4 regions of the Cedecea sp. B1(4) genome follow, and region 1 is predicted to be linked to each of the others. Evidence: predicted binding sites of a transcription regulator. Region 1 holds the regulator's gene; each other region holds the start of a gene.
What was found. The regulator LexA, encoded in region 1, represses DNA repair genes until DNA is damaged. The targets are predictions, from matches to a motif close to TNCTGTATGTACATACAGNA.
Positions count from the first base shown of each region.

Region 2: the regulator LexA is predicted to act here: its motif matches at 3,119-3,138, upstream of dinB (DNA polymerase IV).
Region 3: the regulator LexA is predicted to act here: its motif matches at 2,258-2,277, upstream of mutH (DNA mismatch repair endonuclease MutH).
Region 4: the regulator LexA is predicted to act here: its motif matches at 1,575-1,594, upstream of ACR6JA_RS01920 (metal-dependent hydrolase).

Region 1 covers NZ_JCAHMZ010000012.1:34,831-40,828, reverse strand. The annotation lists gene ACR6JA_RS20405 (conjugal transfer protein TraF) at 1-535, opposite strand, end outside; gene ACR6JA_RS20400 (cupin domain-containing protein) at 707-1,210, opposite strand; gene zur (zinc uptake transcriptional repressor Zur) at 1,306-1,818, shown strand; gene ACR6JA_RS20390 (CsbD family protein) at 1,894-2,103, opposite strand; gene dinF (MATE family efflux transporter DinF) at 2,339-3,673, opposite strand; gene lexA (transcriptional repressor LexA) at 3,750-4,358, opposite strand; gene ACR6JA_RS20375 (diacylglycerol kinase) at 4,468-4,836, opposite strand; gene plsB (glycerol-3-phosphate 1-O-acyltransferase PlsB) at 4,968-5,998, shown strand, end outside.
Region 2 covers NZ_JCAHMZ010000008.1:374,850-380,847, reverse strand. The annotation lists gene fadE (acyl-CoA dehydrogenase FadE) at 1-523, opposite strand, end outside; gene lpcA (D-sedoheptulose 7-phosphate isomerase) at 753-1,334, shown strand; gene ACR6JA_RS18895 (class II glutamine amidotransferase) at 1,390-2,157, shown strand; gene dpaA (peptidoglycan meso-diaminopimelic acid protein amidase) at 2,128-2,868, opposite strand; gene dinB (DNA polymerase IV) at 3,161-4,216, shown strand; gene pepD (beta-Ala-His dipeptidase) at 4,342-5,799, opposite strand.
Region 3 covers NZ_JCAHMZ010000006.1:165,455-171,452, reverse strand. The annotation lists gene ACR6JA_RS13450 (NADP(H)-dependent aldo-keto reductase) at 1-818, opposite strand, end outside; gene ACR6JA_RS13445 (YgdI/YgdR family lipoprotein) at 961-1,179, opposite strand; gene mutH (DNA mismatch repair endonuclease MutH) at 1,338-2,024, opposite strand; gene rppH (RNA pyrophosphohydrolase) at 2,712-3,242, shown strand; gene ptsP (phosphoenolpyruvate--protein phosphotransferase) at 3,255-5,501, shown strand; gene lgt (prolipoprotein diacylglyceryl transferase) at 5,845-5,998, shown strand, end outside.
Region 4 covers NZ_JCAHMZ010000001.1:388,302-394,299, reverse strand. The annotation lists gene ACR6JA_RS01935 (fructosamine kinase family protein) at 1-82, shown strand, start outside; gene ACR6JA_RS01930 (YniB family protein) at 119-655, opposite strand; gene hxpB (hexitol phosphatase HxpB) at 824-1,492, shown strand; gene ACR6JA_RS01920 (metal-dependent hydrolase) at 1,614-2,204, shown strand; gene ACR6JA_RS01915 (L-cystine transporter) at 2,337-3,728, shown strand; gene cedA (cell division activator CedA) at 3,774-4,010, opposite strand; gene osmE (osmotically-inducible lipoprotein OsmE) at 4,164-4,505, opposite strand; gene nadE (NAD(+) synthase) at 4,773-5,600, shown strand; gene yddG (aromatic amino acid DMT transporter YddG) at 5,667-5,998, shown strand, end outside.

The sequences.
Region 1 (5,998 bases):
TGATATCGTTTTGATCGATATCCGAGCTGACTTTCGCACGCGCGTAAGCTTTGGTGACGAAAGCTACGGAAAGAGTGTCATTTGGAATACTGACCGCAATCCCTGCGGCAGCTTTGGCATTCGCCGTTTCGCCCCGTAAATCTTCAAGCTCGTTGGCTAAATCCCCGGCGGCACTGCGGAACTGATTTAACGTCCCGTTCGGATTTAGAAGAATATCTCGCGGCGTTAACGACCGAATGGCCTGTTTATAGTTATCAACTTTATCGCTGATATCGTCGATGCGATCCTGGAGGTTGTCTTTATCCGTTATTTGCGCCCCGACAGACGGTAAAATAACGGTAATATTGTCGTCTGGTTTGGACCGGGCTAATAGCGCCGGGTTGATTAATACGCCGCTGCCATAATTAGCCGAAGCCACGCCGGTGCCCCCCATCGCATCGTTTCGCGCTTCGGACCAGGTCCCTGCCGCCCCGGCCTGATGGGCAATAAAGAAGGTTGCGGCGAGTGTCGCCACCGAAGATTTTATTTTATTCATTCACAGCACGCCTGTCTGATTGTCAGATGAAGTAATTCGCCCCTGACAGTTATGACTGAACAGAGGCAGACTATTGCTGTGAATAGCGTGATAAAAAGATGGATATTTGAACCATCAGGATCCCAGATATATCCTCAGGGTTAACGTCTTATTGTTTCCATGCTAATTAATTTATAGTTTACCCTTTGGCTTTCGTGAAGGAAGACCGTTGTGCGGGCCAAAGAATTGAGGCGGATGATCTATCCAACGATCCTGCCGCTGCACGGCATAAGACTGATTTAGCGGGTAATAAATTTTATTTTCGGCTTTATTGGCTTCACCTACGACTAATAGCCGCACATCCTGTTCGGTATTATTAATAAAGGTATGGCAAATGCCGGTTCCGGCAGGAAATCCCACGCTATCGCCCGGCTCGAGCGCCCAAAGATGACCGTTGATCCACACTTCGGGGTGCCCTTCGAGCACATACGCAAACTCTTCTTCGCTGCTTTCCGCGTGGGGATAAGAGGTTCTGCGGCCCGGAGGAATACGCTCATGGTGAATCCCAAGGCGGGTTAAACCGAAATTACGGGCCAGAGGAGCGCCAATAGAAAACAGCTCCGCGCTGTCCGGGTAAGTTGCGTCATCCTCGCCTTCCAGCTCGCGCCAGTGACGAATACAATCAGGTTTTTGCATCACTTCCTCCTGAGTAGATAGGGTCAGTATGTACCAGGATTCGGCGTTTTATCCGCATTATGGTAAAGTATTGCGTCAATGACCGGGAGAGGCTGATGGATACCACAACTTCGCAAAACGTGTTAGCTCAGGCTGAAAAGCTCTGCCTGCAACGCAATGTACGCCTGACGCCACAGCGTCTCGAGGTTTTGCGCCTGATGGCCGAGCAAACCGGGGCCATCAGCGCTTATGACCTGCTGGATCTCCTGCGCGTTAGCGAGCCACAGGCTAAGCCTCCAACGGTTTATCGCGCGCTGGATTTTCTGCTGGAGCAGGGTTTTGTGCACCGCGTGGAATCCAACAACAGTTACGTGCTGTGTAATTTTATCGATCATCCAACCCACTCTTCCGCCATGTTTATCTGCGACAGATGTGGGGCCGTGAAAGAACAGGCCGCTCAGGGTGTGGAAGATATTATGCAGAAACTGGCGTCCAAAATGGGGTTTGCCCTGCGCCATAACGTGATTGAAGCCCACGGATTGTGCGCTGATTGCTCGGAAGTTGAAGCCTGTAGCCACCACGGCGCCTGCGATCACGATCATTCAGTACAGCCGAAGAAAAAGCGTTAAGAGGGAGTGGTACATCCCTGTACCCGGGCAGGATTGGTCTTACTTACTGATTAGCACATATGAGGGTCCGCCAGATTACCAGCGGTAATTGCTCCCGGACTCCCAGTCCTTCACTTCTTTCTCTGCCTGGTCTTTGGCGTAGCCATAGCGTTCCTGGATTTTACCCACCAACTGGTCACGCTTCCCTTCGATGACGGTCATATCGTCATCGGTCAGCTTACCCCATTTCTCTTTGATCGTGCCTTTGAACTGCTTCCAGTTACCGCCGATTTCGTCCTTATTCATCATCATCTCCTCATCGTTCGGTTTAGATTTTCGCATCCGGACTGCAGGATGCTGACTTTCTGGAAAACATCCACTGTCTGCTGGATGTAAAGGTAATTGTAGACAAGGATTCTGAGTTAAATTTAAAACTCAGAATCTTTAACCATTATTAAAAGCGATGGAACGCTGATTCCTCATCTTAGAAACGAGAAATCAGCACGACAGGAGCAGGGTTAACGAAGGCCAGGAAGTTCGATCAATGGCCGCCCGATGTAGCGAACCAGGTATTATTACGCCAGTGGCGCCGCCAGATGACGCCAAGCGACAGGCCACGCAAGGCCAGAAACACCGCCAGAGACAGCCACAGGGCGTGGTTACCCCACAAAGGCAACGTAAGCATCGTCACGCCAAAGCCCAGCGCCGCAACCGCCATGCTGTTACGCATTTCGGCACCCCGCGTCGCGCCGATAAACATGCCGTCAAGCAGGTAACACCAAACGCCCACGACCGGCAGAATAACCTGCCAGGCAAGGTAATGATTTGCGAGAACACGAAGCTCCGGCAGGGAGGTAAGCAGCGCGACAATTTGCCCCCCAGCAAAAGCATAAATAGCGGCAAATGCTATCGCAACCAGCCCCGCCTGCCTGCACGCAGCCCCCCAAACTTCGAGCAACTGCCCACGGTTACGCGCCCCGTAAGCCTGCCCTGAATGGGCTTCTACGGCGTAAGCAAAGCCGTCCAGCGCATAGGCGGTAAAGGTCAACAGCGTCATCAGCACGGCGTTAACGGCGACAATTTCGCTGCCGAGACGCGCACCAAAAATGGTGATTGAAGCAAAGCAAATTTGCAGCAGCAGCGAACGCAGCATAATGTCGCGGTTGAGGGCCAGCAGCTTGCGTAAGTCCCCTTGCCAGGCCGTTTTGAGTCTAGCCCAACTGATGCCCCGCAGCTTCAGTACCTTCCGCACCATCACCAGGCCGATGATAAACGTCGCATATTCGGACACCGCCGTGGCCAACGCCGCCCCCTGCACGTTCATGTGCAGTCCCATCACCAGCCAGAGGTCGAGCACGATATTAATCAGGTTGCCGACGACCAACAGGATGACCGGCGCCCGCGCATACTGAACGCCCAACAACCAGCCTAACAGCACGAGATTAGCCAGTGATGCTGGAGCGCTAAGCCAGCGGATCTCCAGGAACCGCCTTGCCTGATACAACACCTCGTCATTACCGCCAACAACGTGCAGAGCAAGGTTGATCAGTGGATAACGCAGAACCACGATAGCCAGCCCGGCGATCATCGCCAGCATCAGGGGTTGAACCAGCGCGCGCGCCAGCCGCTGCGGATCGTTCGCACCAAACGCCTGTGCCGTTAACCCGGTGGTGCTCATGCGCAGAAAAAGCAGCAGCATAAAGAGAAAACTGGTCGCCGTTGCGCCGATAGCCACCCCGCCGAGATAGGTCGGGCTATCAAGATGGCCAATGACCGCCGTATCGACCAGGCCCAGTAACGGAACGGTGATGTTGGAAAAAATCATCGGCAGCGCAAGCCGCCACAGCGCACCATCCGTTGACGAAAAGAATCGCATGGGAATGATCCAGAGGAAAAAAGAGAGGTGTTTAGGCAGGTGGCACGGCAGAGTTACCGCACCACCGGAAGAGGTGTTACAGCCATTCACCGTTGCGGATCACCCCGACGGCCAGGCCTTCAATGCTAAAATTCTGCTCGCGAAGATCGACCACAATAGGCTGGAATTCGCTGTTTTCCGGCAGCAGGTGCACGGTGTTACCCTGCTTTTTCAGGCGTTTTACGGTCACTTCATCGTCGATACGCGCGACAACGACCTGGCCATTACGCACGTCCTGGGTTTTGTGAACGGCTAATAAATCACCGTCCATGATACCGATATCTTTCATCGACATGCCGCTGACGCGCAGCAGGAAATCGGCATTCGGCTTGAACAGAGAAGGGTCAACCTGGTAGTGGCCCTCGATGTGCTGTTGCGCCAGCAGCGGCTCACCGGCGGCAACACGGCCCACCAGCGGCAGGCCATTTTCTTCTTCAACCAGCAGACGAATGCCGCGTGATGCACCAGAAACAATCTCGATGGCACCTTTACGTGCCAGCGCTTTAAGATGCTCTTCCGCGGCGTTTGGAGAACGGAACCCCAGACGTTGTGCAATTTCGGCGCGCGTAGGTGGCATGCCGGTCTGGTTAATATGATCCCGAATGAGATCAAACACCTCTTGCTGCCTGGTAGTTAGTGCTTTCATTCCGCCCCCTGGGTGTTTATACAGTCATGCTGTGAGTATATACAGGCCCGGGCGATTTTGAAACCACAAATTAAGCAAAAAACCAGCGACTTAAACTATTCTGGAAGTGCTATCGCAAATGTGACCAAAGCAAGGTGGCCCAGGTCGCAACCGCAAGGATAATCGCTATCAATACCGCGGCCGAACCCATATCTTTGGCTCGCCCTGAAAGCTCGTGGTACTCGGTGCCGACACGGTCAACCAGCGCTTCAATGGCGCTGTTGAGGATTTCGACAATCATCACCAAAACAACCGAGCCAATCAGTAAAATACGTGTGATGGGGTCCACGTCCAGCCAGCAGGCGATGATGACAGCGATAACCGCCGCTACGCCCTCCTGACGAAAGGCGGCTTCGTTGATCCAGGCCGCACGTAGCCCCTTCCACGAGTAGCCTGCAGCCTTAATAATGCGGGTGATGCCGGTGGTATTATTCGCCATTCAAGGAAACCTTTTTAAATATTGAGCATCAATGCTCGCTGAGTCTAAATCGCAGCGCCACAGAAATTCCCCAGAGTTTCTGATATCCTTGCGGCGCATTTGCATTATTAACCTGAGGCTTTACATCATTTATGTCAGGCTGGCCAAGAATTTACTACAAATTACTGAATTTACCATTAAGCGTTCTGGTAAAGAGCAAGTCTATCCCGGCGGATCCCCAAACCGAACTCGGTCTGGACCCTTCACGCCCCATCATGTACGTCCTGCCCTACAATTCTAAGGCAGACTTACTGACGCTGCGTGCTCAATGTCTGGATCACGATCTGCCCGACCCGCTGGAACCTCTGGAAATTGACGGCGTACTGCTGCCGCGCTACGTGTTTATCCACGGCGGGCCGCGCGTCTTCACCTATTACACGCCAAAAGAAGAATCGGTAAAACTGTTCCACGATTATCTGGATCTGCACCGCAGCAATCCCGATCTCGATGTACAGATGGTGCCGGTTTCCGTGATGTTCGGCCGCTCGCCAGGGCGCGAAAAAGGTGAAATCAACCCGCCTTTACGCACGCTGAACGGCGTCCAGAAATTCTTTGCGGTTTCCTGGCTGGGTCGCGATAGCTTCGTGCGTTTCTCGCCGCCGGTTTCGCTTCGGCGCATGGCAACCGAACACGGCACGGACAAGATTATTGCCCAAAAATTGGCTCGCGTGGCGCGCACTCACTTTGCCCGCCAGCGCCTGGCCGCCGTTGGCCCGCGCCTGCCGGTTCGCCAGGATCTCTTCAACAAGCTGCTGGCGTCAAAAGCGATTGCCCGCGCGGTAGAAGATGAAGCTCGCAGCAAGAAAATCTCCCACGAAAAAGCGCAGCAAAACGCCGTCGCTCTGATGGAAGAGATTGCCGCGAACTTCTCCTACGAAGCCGTGCGTCTGACGGACCGCGTTTTAGGGTTAACCTGGAACCGCCTCTATCAGGGCATTAACGTGCATAACGCCGAACGCGTGCGCCAGCTTGCCCATGATGGCCACGAAATCGTCTATGTGCCCTGCCACCGCAGCCACATGGACTATCTGCTGCTTTCCTACGTGCTTTATCACCAGGGGCTGGTTCCGCCGCACATTGCCGCCGGGATCAACCTGAACTTCTGGCCAGCAGGGCCGATTTT
Region 2 (5,998 bases), on a different contig from region 1:
CGCCGTACTCTTTCTTGATGATCATCGCGAAGAAGCGATGCTCTTTCAGGTAAGCCCACAGTTCAGGGGGCAGGTCGGCCAGCTCATGGGTGATCTGGAAGTCGTTCGCCATGCGGCAGGCTTCTTCCACCGGGCCATCAAGGAACGCCTGTTCCTCTTCGGTCAGCTTTGGCTGAGGGTAGTTATGCAGTTTTTGCCAGTCCGGCTTGCCGCGGAACAGATCGCCTTCCCACCAGGTCGTCCCGGCGTCGATGGCTTCTTTTTCGGTGCGGGACATCGGCGGCATGACTTTGCGGAAGCCACGGAAGATCGGTGCGGAGATCAGCGATTTACGCAGCGGCGTGACCAGCAGCGGCACCAGAATTACCGCCAGCGGAACCAGCACCCAGAAAGACCAGATGCCAGCGAAGCCCAGCGCGGCGGTCCACGCGAGCAGAAGCACGCTGCTAAGCAGCAGATTTGCCTGGTGATAGAACAACACACCCAGCAGAACAACGGTAAGGACAATGCTTAAAATCAACATAAAGAAAGCTCCCTTGCTTGTAGGAGGTCTGACCACTTGTGATGTATTGGTTGTAGTGGATGTTGCTTTCTTTAGCAATGTGTTTACAAAATAATTACAACCTCGCTCACATTGTTGCCGCACTTCCAGGGAAAACCCCGGCTTAACGCGCGGGGTTACGCTTCTCGCTTTCGGCGCTATCCGGTACACTGCGGGATGTGAAATTCACTCAAACCTCAAGGACCTCCTCATGTACCAGGATCTTATTCGTAGTGAGCTCAATGAAGCGGCGGAAACGCTGACTAACTTCCTTAAGGATGAAGCCAACATTCATGCCATCCAGCGCGCAGCGGTGCTGCTGGCAGACAGTTTCAAAGCGGGCGGCAAAGTACTGTCCTGCGGGAACGGTGGCTCACACTGCGATGCTATGCACTTTGCGGAAGAGTTAACGGGCCGCTATCGTGAGAACCGCCCGGGCTATCCGGCGATCGCGATTTCTGACGTGAGCCACATCTCCTGCGTCAGCAACGATTTTGGCTACGACTATGTCTTTTCTCGCTACGTTGAAGCCGTTGGCTGCGAAGGCGACGTGCTGCTGGGGATCTCCACGTCCGGCAACTCCGGCAACGTCATCAAAGCGATTGAAGCTGCCCGCGCGAAAGGCATGAAAGTCATTACCCTGACCGGCAAAGACGGCGGCAAAATGGCCGGTACGGCGGACATCGAAATTCGTGTGCCGCACTTCGGCTATGCGGACCGCATTCAGGAAATTCACATCAAAGTGATCCACATCCTGATTCAGTTAATCGAAAAAGAAATGGTTAAAGCTTAGCCCGTAATGCCCCAGTTCCTCCCGGAGCAGGGGCATTCGTTGTGGGAGAGAAGAGATGTGCGAACTGCTCGGGATGAGTGCCAACGTACCGACGGATATCTGTTTTAGTTTTACCGGACTGGTGCAGCGCGGAGGCGGAACAGGCCCCCATAAAGACGGCTGGGGTATAACCTTCTACGAAGGAAAAGGCTGCCGCACGTTTAAAGATCCGCAGCCGAGCTTTAACTCGCCCATCGCCCGCCTCGTGCAGGATTACCCAATTAAATCCTGCTCGGTTATTGCGCATATTCGCCAGGCAAACCGCGGCAAGGTTGCGCTGGAAAACACCCATCCGTTCACCCGCGAACTGTGGGGCCGCAACTGGACCTATGCCCATAACGGGCAACTCAAGGGCTATCGCACGCTGGAGACGGGGACGTTTCGCCCGATTGGCGAAACGGACAGCGAGCAGGCGTTCTGCTGGCTACTGCACAAACTCACGCAGCGTTACCCGCGCACGCCGGGCAATATGGAAGCGGTGTTCCGCTACATCACTGAACTGGGTGCAGAGCTTAGAGAAAAGGGCGTGTTTAACATGCTGCTGTCGGACGGGCGCTACGTGATGGCGTTTTGCTCGACGAACCTGTTCTGGATCACCCGCAGAGCGCCATTCGGTGTCGCTAAGCTGCTGGATCAGGACGTGGAAATTGATTTTCAGGAAGAGACCACACCGAACGATGTGGTCACGGTCATCGCAACTCAGCCGCTGACCGCCAACGAAACCTGGCACAAAATTGAGCCAGGCAAGTCGGCGTTATTTTGCCTCGGTGAGCTTATAGTTTGAAGCCAGCTGCGGTTGAACTGGCGTCATCACGGTAGGTTTGCTGATGACGTAGTTCCCGCTGACCACGGCCACGCCCGGTGGCTGATGGTTAGCCGCGAAGTAGTCATAGCCCGGTTTCAGCTCTTTCCAGAAGTTGATGTAGGTGGAGTACTTGTGGCGTTCCATATTGGCGTCGGTCATGCGGAACGGGAAAATACTGACCTGCACGCGAGGCTGGCCAAACACCAAAGCCCCGGTCACAAACTGGAAGATTTCATCGATGCCGGAGTCGGTCATGGCATAGCAGCCAATCGACACGCAGGCGCCGTGAATCATCAGGTATTTCCCTTCATAGCCGTGAGCGCGGTCAAATTCATTCGGGAAGCCGATATTAATGGCTTTATAGAAGCGGCTGTCCGGTTTTAACTGACTGCGATCAACGCTATAAAACCCTTCCGGACTTTTAAAATCGCCCTGACGCTGTTTTGGCCCCAAGCCGCCGGAATAGTTACAGATGCGGTAACTGTTGAGGAGCTGATACTGTTCGCCCATCTTTACCCACAGTTCCAGGGTGCGCTCTTCTTTAAAGATTTGAATATAAACCGGGGAGCCCATTAGCTGCTGTCTGCTATCTTTGCCGACAGGGGCGGCGACACCGCTGCTGTTAAGCAGGCTGGCGAAAGAGAAAAACGGCATAGAGAGCATCGCAATAATCAGTGCGATCTTACGCATACTGCTTGATTCCTTGATAAACCTGAAACTAACAGCCAGGACGGCTAAAGGGACCCGAAATCAGAAAATTCTGTACAGGATTGCGCTCACATTAGCATCGTGGCTAATTTTCGCAAGCGCCAGACGCGGGCGTTTACACATTTTATTGGAATCAATTGGAGTTTTTGCGGTGTGTCACTTTATGCCCGAGGTGATGCCGCTCGCAGGGAAAGATTTGTTGGCCGGCGACAATTTCCTCATTTTGAAAATTAGCTGTATACTTATCCAGTGTTGTTTTTCTGGTTGAGTGGATATGCGCAAAATCATTCATGTCGATATGGACTGCTTTTTTGCCGCCGTTGAGATGCGTGATAATCCAGCCCTGCGCGATATACCCCTCGCTATTGGCGGCAGCGCCCAACGGCGAGGGGTGATCAGCACGGCGAACTATCCCGCCAGAAAATACGGCGTGCGCAGCGCGATGTCGACCGCGATGGCGCTAAAACTCTGTCCGCATCTCACGCTATTGCCGGGCCGGTTCGACGCCTATAAAGAAGCCTCCAACCATATTCGTGAAATCTTCTCCCGCTATACCCCGCTGATCGAACCCTTGTCGCTGGATGAAGCTTATCTGGACGTCACGGATAGCGAACACTGCCAGGGCTCGGCCACGTTGATTGCACGCGAAATTCGCCAGGCCATTGCCGACGAACTGAACCTGACCGCCTCAGCTGGAATTGCGCCGATAAAGTTTCTGGCAAAGATTGCCTCCGACCTCAATAAACCCAACGGCCAGTATGTCATTACGCCCGAACAGGTACCGGACTTTTTAGCGACGCTACCGCTCGGGAAAATTCCCGGCGTGGGCAAAGTCACGGTGGCAAAGCTGGAAACGCTCGGTCTGCGAACCTGCGCTGACGTGCAAAATGCTGACCTGGCCATGTTGTTAAAACGCTTTGGGAAATTTGGCCGGGTGCTGTGGGAGCGCAGCCAGGGCATTGATGAGCGCGAGATCAGTAACGATCGTCAGAGAAAGTCGGTGGGGGTAGAGCGGACGCTCGCGGAAGACATTCATGAATGGCCAGAATGCGAAGAGATTATTGAACGGCTGTATCCGGAGCTTGAGAAGAGACTTGCCAAAGAGCGGGCCGACCTGCGTATCGCCCGGCAAGGCATCAAGCTGAAGTTTAATGATTTTCAGCTGACGACCCAGGAGCACGTCTGGCCGAAACTGAACAAAGAAGACCTGATCGCCACCGCCCGTAAAACATGGGAAGAGCGGCGGGGAGGGCGCGGCGTCCGGCTGGTGGGGCTGCATGTGACGCTGCTCGACCCGCAGCTGGAGAGGCAACTGCTGCTGGGGTTGTGAATAAGACCCTTATCCCGGCCTTCCCCTGGAAGGGAGAAGGGGAAAAACACGTTTTCGCTGAAAATGAGGCAGACAAAGAAAATCCCCTCTCCCTTATAAGGAGAGGGTTAGGGTGAGGGTAAAACTTATTTCGCCGGAATCGCCTTTAGCAGCTCGGTCAGCAGCGTCCAGTACTGGCCAACGCTCTCAATATGTACCTGCTCGTCCGGGGAATGTGGGCCGGTAATGGTTGGCCCGATGGACACCATGTCCATCTCCGGGTATGGCTTTTTGAACAGACCACATTCCAGGCCCGCGTGGATAACCATGATGTTCGGTGTCTGGTTGAACAGCTTCTGGTAAGTCTCGCGCACCAGGGCCATCACCGGAGACTTAGCGTCCGGCTGCCAGCCAGGATAGCTGCCTTTCGCCACGGTTTTTGCCCCAGCCAGTTCACCCAGGGACTCCAGCACGCTAACCACGTAGTCTTTACCAGAATCGATCAGGGAACGAATCAGGCAGATAATTTCTGCACTGTCGTCGCTCATGGTCACGACGCCCGCGTTCAGGGAAGTCTCAACCACGCCTTTCACTTCGTCTGAGTTACGAATCACGCCGTTTGGCGTGGCGTTCAGCAGATGCAGGAAGGTATCGCGAGTTTTAGAGGTCAGCGCCTGTTTATCAGACGTTGTGGCTTCCACCAGCACGGTAATGTTCTTCTCGACCGCAGACAGTTCATTTTTCAGAACGGCCAGGTAAGCGTTAGCCGCAGACTTCAGCTCGGCAGCTTTCGCCGCAGGCACGGCCAACGTGGCGAAGGCTTCGCGCGGAATGGCGTTACGCAGGGTGCCGCCGTTCAGGTCGAGCAGACGTGCGTCCAGTTCCGCAGCATGAGCCAGCAGGAAGCGAGCCAGCAACTTGTTGGCGTTCCCCAGGCCCAGATGGATGTCTGCGCCGGAGTGGCCGCCTTTCAGCCCTTTGATAGTCAGCTTGAAGGTGTCAAACCCAGCCGGAACGGCTTCACGCTGCAGCGGCAGCGTGGTGATAAAGTCGATCCCGCCCGCGCAGCCCATGTAGATCTCACCTTCCGTTTCGGAGTCGGTGTTGATCAGGATATCTGCCTGCATCCAGCCCGCCTGCAGGCCAAATGCGCCGTCCATCCCGGCTTCTTCGGTCATGGTCAGCAGCACTTCCAGCGGGCCGTGTGCCACGCTGTCGTCAGCCAGCACCGCCAGCGCGGAAGCCATACCGATGCCGTTGTCTGCGCCCAGAGTGGTGCCGCGCGCTTTTACCCACTCGCCGTCGATGTACGGCTGGATAGGATCTTTAGCAAAGTCGTGAACGGTGTCGTTGTTTTTTTGCGGCACCATGTCGAGGTGCGCCTGAAGCGCCACAGGTTTGCGGTTTTCCATGCCCGGTGTAGCAGGTTTGCGAATCAGGATATTCCCCACCTGGTCACGTTCGACGTGCAGGCCTTTTTCTTTTGCCCAGGACAGGATGTGTTCCGCCAGCGCTTCTTCATGATAGGACGGATGCGGAATAGAACAGATTTTGGCAAAAATATCCCACAGCGGCTGTGGCGATAATTGAGACAATTCAGACACGTTGAGTCTCCCTGGAGTCGTTTTTTTGGCTGACCGGTTACGTTTTTAGCCGGGTTCAGATACACCACAAGCACGGCTTGCGCGATGTCCTGAGAATACCACTTTCTTTTGTTGCGTGAAGGCTGAATACGAGCAAAATCCGCTGCCAATGGCCTGCGGCACTGGTTTTTAGTGCGTCAGATCTCTATAATCTCGCGCA
Region 3 (5,998 bases), on a different contig from region 1:
TTTTGCGACTGCTCACCGCTGTAGCGCGTAAAGCGGCTAAACAGCGTGTTGCGAGCGCCGGCCGGTTTGGCTCCGTTAAGGTATTTGCCCGACAGCACGCCGAAGGCGAGACAGGAATAAGCGAGCAGCTCAACGCCTTCGTGCTGGCTGATTTCAGACAGGCCAACTTCAAAGCTGCGGTTTAATAGGCTGTAGGGGTTTTGAATGGTCACGATGCGCGGCAGATCGTGTTTTTCCGCAAGCTGCAGGTAGCGCATCACGCCCCACGGGGTTTCGTTCGAGACGCCGATATAGCGAATTTTCCCTGCACGCTGGCACTCGGTCAGCGCTTCAAGGGTTTCCAACAGCGTTACCGGCAGCGAGGTCGTGTCGCTCCAGGTGTAGCCCAGTTTGCCAAACATGTTGGTCTGACGCTGCGGCCAGTGAACCTGGTAGAGGTCGAGGTAATCGGTTTGCAGGCGTTTGAGGCTGGCATCCAGCGCCTCGCGGATGTTTTTCCGGTCGAGGATCTGGTTTGGGCGGATGCCCGCGTCGTTGTTGCGGGTTGGGCCAGTGACTTTGGAAGCAACAACCAGTTTTTCGCGGTTGCCGCGAGCTTTAAGCCAACTGCCGACATAGCTCTCGGTTAAGCCCTGGGTTTCCGGGCGCGGCGGCACCGGGTACATTTCCGCGACATCAATCAGATTCACGCCCTGACTGACGGCGTAGTCGAGCTGCTGGTGGGCATCGGCCTCGCTGTTTTGTTCACCAAAGGTCATGGTTCCCAGCCCCAGCGTGCTGACTTCAAGTGAACTGTGGGGGATACGGTGATAGTGCATAGCCGGCTTCCTGTTGTTCTTTTGACTCGTCAGGCATCGTTACCCGACAAAAGGTCTATAAACATGGCAGAGGCCGGAGCAAAGCGAAAGAGGGGAAAAGAAGAAAAATCATCAGGCCAGCCGAGGGGCTGACCCTGCGAGATTAGCGCTCAATAATCTGGGAAACGTCGTTGCGGTTGATCTGCATTTCATTACCTTGCTGGTCACGATAGCTTACCAGACCGGTATCTTCATCGACCTTCGGCTTGCCCTCGGTCAAAATCATTCGTCCATCTTTGGTGGCCATTACGTAGTCACTGCTGCAGCCTGAAACGGCAAAGGCAAGACCAATGGCGGAGATTGCTACTGCCCATTTAGTCATCGGTATGTTCCTCGTCAGGAAGGGATCTTGTTAATAAGTTTAGTAATAACCTGATGAACAGGGGAAAGAAAGCGGTAAATTCTTAATAGGACGAGGGAAATGTAACATTCCCCGGTACTTACTGACAGAACCCTGGATTCCATTCTCTGCGGCGGCTATTAGAGCGTGAAGTGCCGTGCGAGAAGAGCGGCAGTGAAGTTCTTCTTTAAGTAGAAGCCGCGAGGTAACGTGAGAATAGGTGAGCCGTCCGCGCCAATAGCCTCTGTTAACGCCCGGCTGTTGGCGGCTTTTGGCCGCAGCTGCAGCACTTCGCCGTGACGGGCGGTAATGCGCTCGACCTGGCCCAGCACGATCAAATCCATCAGTTCTTCCCAGTCCAGGCGCAGCTGCTGTTCTTCCTCTTCTGAAGGGCTCCATAATAGCGGAGAACCCACGTGCCGCTCGGCAAGCGGGATCTGCCTTTCTCCCTCAACCGGGATCCACAGCACGCGCTTGAGCTTATGCCGCACATGGCTGGTTTCCCAAATGACGCCGCTATTACCGGTTAACGGCGCGACGCAGACGAAAGTGGTTTCCAACGGGCGGCCAAGGCTATCCACCGGGATCGTTTTCAGTTCGATCCCGAGCGCGGCAAAGTCTTGTTCGGGCTTGCTGCCAGCGCTGGCACCCAGCCACAGCTCCAGCAGTACGCCAATCCAGCCTTTATCGCGCTTCAGGTCTTTCGGCGTCTGTAAGCCAGCGCAGGCGGCCAGTTCGCCCAGAGTATAACCGGCGACGCTTTGCGCCTGTTGGAGCAGCTCGGCTTCACTGCGTGGGGGCGTGATGAGCGGACGTATTGGTTGCATAACTCGTTGATGTTTTTTGGTTAAAAAATGAACGCACTTTGTGCACAGCGAAAGCTTAGTTTAGTCGTCTGAGGATAAGATTAACAATATTCTGATTTATAATGAGTTTTTAAAGGCAGCCGTTTCGTTGCAGCAACATTAAAAAGGCTTTTCCAAATCTGGTCACTGACAATGAACAGGATCTTACACCATGTTATCCACAGAAAAGTGGGATAACTGGGAAAAAGCATGACTACTGGTTCCATTTACAGCCTTGACGAGGCGCTAAAATACAATTTATCACCGATTTGTGACTAACTTGTTGGCACAATCTGTGGATAAAAACAACATTGTGCGATCTTTCATCAGTAGGCGATCTTCATATGTGACGATCATCACATTATGAAACTCGTGTGTCATTTTTATAGTATTATGATTATGAAATTTAAAGGCTTTAATGTGTGGCAGGATTGCTCCTTATTTTAGTTGTCCTGAGTTGTCCCGATGTAATTCGGTAGTTCTTCACAGTTATATCCACAGAAAAAGTGAATAAAACCGCCGGTTTTGACCGTCCCCTGTTTATAACCAGGCTCTCTTTTGTGAGTTATTCAAATGTTATTCCATGCGAGCGCCGCCGAGAGAGTGGTTTACCGCCTGACACTTGTATGAAACAATCGATGCAATCTAAGTTTGTTTTGAGGTAGTCCGGTGATCGATGATGATGGCTACCGCCCCAACGTTGGGATCGTAATATGTAATCGGCAGGGACAGGTGATGTGGGCGCGACGCTTTGGCCAACATTCCTGGCAATTTCCCCAGGGGGGTATTAATCCTGGCGAGTCCGCTGAACAGGCAATGTACCGGGAGCTTTTCGAAGAAGTCGGTCTACAAAGAAAAGATGTTCGCATTCTTGCCTCGACCCGAAACTGGTTGCGTTACAAATTACCTAAACGTTTGGTGCGTTGGGACACAAAGCCGGTTTGTATCGGCCAAAAACAAAAATGGTTTCTTTTGCAGTTGCTGAGCAGCGACGGTGAGATCAACATGCAAACCAGCAGTACGCCGGAATTCGATGGCTGGCGCTGGGTCAGTTATTGGTATCCGGTCCGTCAGGTTGTTTCATTCAAGCGCGATGTCTATCGCCGGGTAATGAAAGAGTTTGCCAGCGTGGTGATGCCACTGCAGGAAGTTACGCCACCACGCAATAACTCGCCGGCATGGCGACGTAAAAGAGGTTAAGTCACGCGAAAAATGCTCACCCGTCTGCGAGAAATAGTCGAAAAGGTCGCTAGTGCCCCGCGCCTCAATGAGGCGCTGGATATTTTGGTGACTGACATCTGCCTTGCGATGGATACCGAGGTTTGCTCGGTTTATCTCGCCGACCACGAGCGCCGCTGTTTTTACCTTATGGCGACGCGCGGGTTAAAGAAACCGCGCGGCCGCACCGTCACGCTTGCCTTTGATGAAGGTATTGTTGGCCTGGTTGGGCGGCTCGCGGAGCCGATTAACCTTGCGGATGCGCAAAAACACCCCAGCTTTAAATATGTGCCCGCCGTAAAAGAGGAGCGTTTTCGTGCGTTCCTCGGCGTGCCTATTATCCAGCGCCGTCAGCTCCTGGGGGTGCTGGTTGTCCAGCAGCGTGAACACCGGCAGTACGATGAGAGCGAAGAGTCTTTCCTCGTTACGCTGGCAACGCAGATGGCCGGGATATTATCGCAGTCTCAGTTAGCGGCCCTGTTCGGACAGTATCGGCAGACCCGTATTCGCGCGCTGCCTGCATCGCCTGGGGTGGCGATTGCCGAAGGCTGGATGGACACAACCGTCCCGCTGATGGAGCAAGTTTTTGAAGCGTCGACCCTGGACACGGCGCTTGAGCGTGAGCGTCTGACCGCTGCGCTGGAAGAGGCTTCCGGGGAATTCCGCCGCTACAGCAAACGTTTTGCCGCCGGGGCTCAGAAAGAGACTGCGGCGATTTTCGATCTTTACTCTCACCTGTTGACTGACGCCCGCCTGCGGCGTGAGCTTTTTGCTGAGGTAGATAAAGGCCTGGTCGCCGAATGGGCCGTCAAAACGGTGGTGGAGAAGTTTGCTGAACAGTTTGCCAGCCTTTCAGATAGCTACCTGAAAGAGCGAGCGGGCGACCTCAGAGCGCTGGGGCAGCGCCTGTTGTTCCACCTCGATGACACGATTCAAAGCCCGAATACCTGGCCTGAGCGCTTTGTGCTGGTTGCCGACGAACTTTCAGCCACCACGCTTGCCGAACTGCCGCAAAACCGTCTGGCGGGCGTTGTCGTGCGCGATGGTGCGGCAAACTCTCATGCCGCCATTATGGTCCGTGCGCTCGGTATCCCAACCGTCATGGGCGCGGATATTCAGCCATCGGCTCTGCATCGCCGCATGCTGATTGTGGACGGCTATCGCGGTGAATTGCTGGTGGATCCTGAGCCGGTTTTGCTGCAGGAATACCAGCGCCTGGTGACCGAGGAGAACGAACTTAGTCGCCTGGCGGAAGATGATGTGGAGCAGCCCGCGGCGTTAAAAAGCGGCGAGCGGGTGCAGGTCATGCTGAATGCCGGGCTTAGTCCTGAGCATGAAGAACAGCTTGGTAGCCGTATCGACGGCATCGGGCTGTACCGCACCGAGATTCCTTTTATGCTGCAAAGCGGTTTCCCGTCGGAAGAAGAGCAGGTTGCACAGTATCAGGGCATGTTGCAGATGTTTAACGACAAACCTGTGACGCTGCGAACGCTGGACGTCGGGGCGGATAAACAGCTTCCGTATATGCCCATCAGCGAGGAGAATCCTTGTCTTGGCTGGCGAGGCATTCGTATTACGCTGGATCAGCCAGAGATCTTTCTGATCCAGGTCCGCGCAATGCTGCGTGCGAATGCGGCTACGGGGAATTTGAGTATCCTGCTGCCGATGATCACCAGCATTGATGAAATCGATGATGCGCGCAGACTTATCGATCGTGCGGGCCGGGAAGTCGAAGAGGAATTAGGCTACCAGTTGCCGAAGTTCAGGCTTGGGGTGATGGTTGAAGTGCCTTCCATGGTTTTCATGCTGGGGCACCTGGCCGGGCGTATTGATTTTATTTCCGTTGGTACAAACGACCTGACTCAGTATCTGCTGGCGGTTGACCGTAACAACACGCGGGTGGCTAGCCTTTACGATAGCCTGCATCCGGCGATGCTGCGTACGCTGAACCTGATTGCCCGTGAGGCCGAGCGCTATAACATCGACCTGTGCCTGTGCGGTGAAATGGCCGGTGACCCGATGTGCGTCGCGATTCTTGTGGGCATGGGGTACCGTCATCTTTCAATGAACGGCCGTTCCGTCGCGCGTATTAAATACCTGTTACGCCATATTCAGCTTGAAGAAGCCGAAGTGCTTGCTCAGCGTACCCTTGAGGCTCAAATGGCGACGGAAGTACGCCACCAGGTCGCTGCGTTTATGGAGCGGCGCGGCATGGGTGGCCTGATTCGCGGTGGGCGCTGATCCGTTCTCAATGTCCCGATCTCACCGGGACATTATCCCCGTCTGACAATAAAGAAAAAAGCGTGGTTTTTCCCTTGTTGTGGCTCATCTTCCGAAAACCCCAAAGGGTTTTCCCTGTTCGTTTTCTTCGATGCCTGGTGTTGGTTCACATATCCCGGATACGCCCTGCATTACCCTGAATGCCCCGGTACCACCGGGACATTACACATCTTTTACAACTTCCGTAATCAATCACTCTGGCTGTTTGTGCTATGATCCGCTGCTTTCGGAGCGCATCGAGAGTGGTGCGTACTTGCCACTCACCTTCTATTTTGGGTGAGGTAACAATAGCTTGTGGTGACAGATGAATAGTGGCTATCTGCGTTTCCCTGAATTTGATCCGGTGCTTTTCTCCATCGGGCCGGTTTCCCTGCACTGGTACGGGCTCATGTACCTGGTCGGGTTCGTGTTTGCCATGTGGCTTGCCGGGCGCCGCGCCAGCCGTCCGGGCAGCGGCT
Region 4 (5,998 bases), on a different contig from region 1:
TCTGCTTAACCGGGCGATTCTGTTCGGTGGGCAGCACCTGGTGACGGCGCAAAAAGCGCTGGAGAAAGTATTAGCGGCGTAAAAAGCAGGCCGCGCCTGAACGGCGTGGCCCGTTATTTTATAAAAAGCCGAGCAGCTTGAAGAAGAAATATCCCACCACGATGACAATCACCGGCAGGACGTAAAGCGGAAAAATCTGCAGTAAGATCGTGTGATGCGGCACAACCACTTTTGCATCGAGCTGCGCTTTGCTGAGTCCCTCCGGCCCTTTCGCCTGTTCAAGAATCAACTGATCCTGCACGCCCTCGCGCAGGAATTTTGCCTGACGGCTCATGCGGGCCCCGGAGTCCTGCAGCGCCAGACCGATAAAAATCAGCGCAAATATCAGCCAGAAGAAGACGTTCACCTGACCGTTAAAATCCGGCAGCGGCGAGTTGTACCAGAAGAGATTCAGGAACGGCGTATTGAACCGCATCATCTCAACCATTACGTGGGCGAAATCCATCATCACGGCGTCAATGCCCGGCTGCTTTTCGCTGTGCTGATACATAAATTTCAGGACGGAAATCACCGTCGACAACAGCGCCGGGATAAAGACAACCCAGCCTGCCACGCGCTTTAAAATCGCAATGCGTCCAGCTTGTTGATACGTCATGTACTCCCCTTTATTAGGACGTAACGTTATACGCTCAAAGTCTACCCTGTGTGGCGCTATTTCGCCTGAGCTTTGCGGGCTAAATTCGCAAAAGCGGTAGCTTCGGGCTTTGTTTCCGGCTAAAGATACACAAACATTTTATTTTGACGAACAGAAAGGAGTCATTTTATGGCCGAAACGCGCCAAATCCTCGCAGCAATTTTTGATATGGATGGGCTGCTGATAGATTCCGAACCGCTTTGGGATCGTGCGGAGCTGGACGTGCTGGAGAGCATCGGCGTCGATATTACGCGTCGTCACGAACTGCCCGACACGCTGGGATTACGCATCGACCTGGTGGTTGAACTTTGGTATTCACGCCAGCCGTGGACCGGACCATCCCGTGAGGAAGTGACCGCGCGCGTTATCGAACGTGCTATTGCGTTGGTTGAGGAACAGCGTCCGCTGCTGCCTGGCGTTATTGAAGCGGTGAAGCTTTGCAAAACGCTGGGCCTGAAGGTTGGCCTGGCCTCTGCGTCTCCGCTGCATATGCTGGAAAAGGTGCTTGAAATGTTCGACCTGCGCCAGGACTTCGACGCTATTGCCTCCGCCGAACATCTGCCCTACAGCAAGCCGCATCCACAAGTGTATCTCGATGCGGCCGCGAAGCTGGGGATCGATCCGCTCTCCTGCGTGACGCTCGAAGACTCCGTCAACGGTATGATCGCCACTAAAGCGGCGAGAATGCGCTCCATTGTGGTGCCTGCCGATGAGAACTTTGCGGACCCACGCTGGTGCCTGGCGGACGTCAAACTTCCTTCTCTGGTTCAGTTAACCGAAACAAGCCTGAAGGGCTAAACCTGTCGGGCGGCTCAGGCCGCCCATCTTCCTGACAAAATGTTACACCGTCACCTCTTCCGAACACTGTACAAAAACCCTATACTGGATGAATCGACAGTTTCTTCATTCAGGTTGTATCATGACGGCGGAAGGCCACCTGCTCTTTTCTATTGCCTGCGCAGTTTTTGCCAAAAACGCCGAACTGACGCCCGTCCTCGCCCAGGGTGACTGGTGGCATATTGTGCCGTCCGCGATTCTGACCTGCCTGTTGCCGGATATTGACCACCCAAAATCCTTTCTGGGCCAGCGGCTAAGCTGGATCTCAAAACCGGTGGCGCGAATGTGCGGCCACCGGGGGTTTACCCATAGCCTGTTTGTGGTGTTCGCCGGGCTGGCGCTGTTTTACCTCAAGGTACCGGAAAGCTGGGTCATTCCGGCCGATGCGCTGCAGGGTATGGTGCTGGGTTACCTCAGCCATATACTTGCCGACATGCTAACGCCTGCCGGGGTGCCGCTATTGTGGCCGTGCCGCTGGCGTTTCCGTTTTCCCATCGTTCGCCCACAAAAAGGCAATCAGCTCGAGCGCGCCCTGTGCATGGCGCTGTTTGGTTTTGCAGTATGGATGCCCCAGAACTTGCCCGAAAACGGTGCAGTACGCTGGTCTTCGCAGATGATAAATTCGCTGCAAACCACCTTTAATAGCTTTATAACTCACCAGTCTGAGCGTTAAACAGCCAATATCATTCATTTGGTAATAATCAATTCCTTTTGAATATAAGCCAACGCCCTGCCATCTGTTACGCTTTGCAACATAACGGTCGCCCATGCGCGGCCGCGTGACAATAAATCAGGAGATACGGGGATGAATTTTCCACTGGTAGCGAACATTGTTGTGTTCGTTGTATTGCTATTGCTGCTGGCGCAAACTCGCCACAAGCAATGGAGCCTTGCCAAAAAAGTGCTGGCAGGTCTGGTACTGGGCGTGATCTTTGGCCTGGCGCTGCACACCATTTATGGTTCCGACAGCGCGGTGCTAAAAGATTCCATTCAGTGGTTTAATGTAGTCGGTAACGGCTATGTGCAGCTGCTGCAGATGATTGTGATGCCGCTGGTCTTCGCCTCAATCCTGAGCGCCGTAGCCAAACTGCATAATGCATCTTCTCTAGGGAAAATCAGCGTTCTGTCTATCGGTACACTGCTTTTTACCACGCTGATTGCCGCGCTGGTCGGGGTGCTGGTCACCAATCTGTTTGGCCTGACCGCTGAAGGCCTGGTGCAGGGCAATGCAGAAAACGCCCGTCTGGCGGCGATTCAATCCAACTACATTGGTAAAGTTGCTGACCTGACCGTCCCGCAGCTGATCCTCTCCTTCGTGCCGAAAAACCCGTTTGCTGACCTGACCGGTGCCAACCCGACGTCTATCATCAGCGTGGTGATTTTTGCCGCCTTCCTGGGCGTCGCGGCGCTGAAGCTGCTGAAAGATGATGCCCCTAAAGGTGAGCGCGTACTGGTGGCTATCGACACCCTGCAAAGCTGGGTCATGAAGCTGGTTCGCCTGGTCATGCAGCTGACGCCATACGGCGTGCTGGCGCTGATGACCAAAGTAGTGGCGGGCTCAAACCTGCAGGACATCATCAAGCTGGGCAGCTTCGTGGTGGCTTCTTACCTTGGCCTGGCAATCATGTTTGGCGTTCACGCCGTACTGCTGGCTTTCAACGGCGTTAGCCCGGTGAAATACTTCCGCAAAGTCTGGCCGGTGCTGACCTTCGCGTTCACCAGCCGCTCCAGCGCGGCGAGTATTCCACTGAACGTGGAAGCGCAAACCCGCCGTCTCGGCGTACCAGAATCTATCGCCAGCTTCTCTGCCTCCTTCGGCGCAACCATCGGCCAGAACGGCTGTGCAGGTCTCTACCCGGCGATGCTTGCCGTGATGGTGGCTCCGACCGTAGGGATTAACCCGCTGGATCCTGTCTGGATTGCGACGCTGGTAGGGATTGTGACCGTTAGCTCCGCAGGCGTAGCCGGCGTGGGCGGTGGTGCAACCTTCGCTGCGCTGATTGTTCTGCCAGCAATGGGGCTGCCGGTCACGCTGGTCGCACTGCTGATTTCCGTTGAGCCGCTGATTGATATGGGCCGTACCGCCCTGAACGTTAGCGGGTCAATGACCGCCGGGACCATTACCAGCCAGTTGATGAAGCAGACCGACAAAGAGATTCTGAACAGTGATGATGAAGTGGAATTAGCTCACCGTTAATCTGAACTGAAAAACAAAAAGGCCGCTAATGATAGCGGCCTTTTTTTATACTTCGTTTTCCTGTCGAACCTGTTTTGCCCAGCGCTGTGCCGACTCGGGCAGAGTAAACGGCGGCGACTGGCGGAAGGCATCACCCAGTAAAACAAACGCTACATACTGCCCGCGCAGCAGATAGACATCTTTAAACCCGTCCACTCGCCACGCATGAGAAGGCGGAGCTGGCTCCACGCGGGGCGTGTAGGTAATGATTGGGCGTGTATTCGGTTGGCGCAGTGGTTTCATAGGCAACAGGATTGGAACTGAATTAGTGAACAACCTCACCATGATAGCGGATCTCACCCTTCCTCGTCGCCCCCCCTCTTCTCTGTCTCCGCCCGTAAGGCAAAAAAAAGCCCGGCGCAGAGACTGCAGCCGGGTCCTTTACGGCGTGCTAGCTTAGGCTTTAGGTGCCTGCGGATCGGTGTCGTATTCAGCGCAGGTCTGGTAGCCTGAATTCATCACGCGACCGGTGTTATCCAGCGCGACAAAATAGGTTTCAGCTTTACCGTTACGCTGGCCCAGAATATAGGTCTGGCAAGTACCTTTGGCGTGGATCATGGTGATTTCGGAAGACGGTTTACCCGCAATCTGCTGTACCTGGGCACGGGTCATGCCTTTTTTCACATCTTTCACCACCGGCTCAGTCACCAGATCTTTGGTGCGATCGTAAGCGGTACACCCTGCCAGCATAGTCATTACCGCTGCCGCGCCTAAAAATCCTGCAAATTTATTATTCATAATTATCCTCATCAATGAATGTATTGATCCTGCGTGTTAGATAAGCCTGGAATATAAAAGAACATTTTTCAACTCGTTACCCTTAATGCGTGAAAATTCGGACAATAAGAGTATTCATAAGGATCCTGTCTGATTTGCAGGAAAACTCGCCGCCTGCGGGCCGGGTAAGTCTTTGAGCCTTGTCGTTTTCAGCGCAACAGGGTAAGTTTTAGGGCAGTTAAATTTTGCGACCTGCGCGTTGCGGGTACAGCTTATTGGAGGGGTTAAATGGCTCTGCAACAAGAAATTATTCAGGCACTGGGCGTCAAGCCACAGATCGACGCCAGCGAAGAGATCCGCGTCAGCGTTGATTTTCTGAAAACGTACCTTAAAACCTACCCGTTTATTAAATCTCTGGTGCTGGGGATAAGCGGCGGCCAGGACTCCACTCTGGCGGGCAAACTCTGCCAGCTAGCCCTCAGCGAACTGCGTGAAGAAAGCGGCGACGACAGCTATCAGTTTATCGCCGTGCGCTTGCCGTTTGGCGTACAGGCCGACGAGCAGGACTGCCAGGATGCCATTGCGTTTATCCAGCCGGATCGCGTGTTAACGGTGAACATCAAGGGCGCCGTACTTGCCAGCGAGCAGGCGCTGCGCGAAGCGGGTATCGAGCTGAGCGATTTTGTTCGCGGCAATGAAAAAGCCCGCGAGCGCATGAAAGCGCAGTACAGCATCGCCGGGATGACCAAAGGCGTCGTCGTGGGGACTGACCATGCCGCGGAAGCCGTAACCGGCTTCTTCACCAAGTATGGCGACGGCGGCACCGACATTAATCCTCTTTTCCGCCTCAACAAACGCCAGGGCAAACTGCTGCTGAAAACGCTCGGCTGCCCGGAACATTTGTACCTGAAGGCCCCGACAGCCGATCTCGAAGACGATCGCCCTTCTCTGCCGGATGAAGCGGCCCTGGGCGTAACCTACGTGCAAATTGACGATTACCTGGAAGGCAAAACCGTTCCGGCTGAAACCGCAAAAATCATCGAAGGCTGGTATCTGAAAACGGAACACAAGCGCCGTCCGCCGATTACCGTGTTTGATGATTTCTGGAAAAAATAGTCAGAAACAGCTTTGCGTAAGCATTTTTTTAGGGCGGCGTAGTGCCGCCTTTTTTACAGGATGGACATGGACACCTCTTCTCAACGCGCCACGCTTATCGGCCTTATCGCAATCCTGCTCTGGAGCACCTCCGTTGGCCTGTTGCGCAGCATCAGCGAGCACTTTGGCGCAGTCGGCGGCGCGGCCCTGCTTTACACCGTCAGCGCGCTGTGTCTTTGCCTCGTCCGAGGTTTGCCCAAAATACGCGAACTCCCACCCCGTTATCTCTGGGTTGGCGGGCTGCTCTTTGTGGGCTATGAAATAAGCCTGGCGCTTTCAATTGGCCTGGCGCACACCCGCGCTCAGTCCCTGGAACTGGGGATGATCAATTATCTCTGGCCCTGCCTGACCGTCTTTTT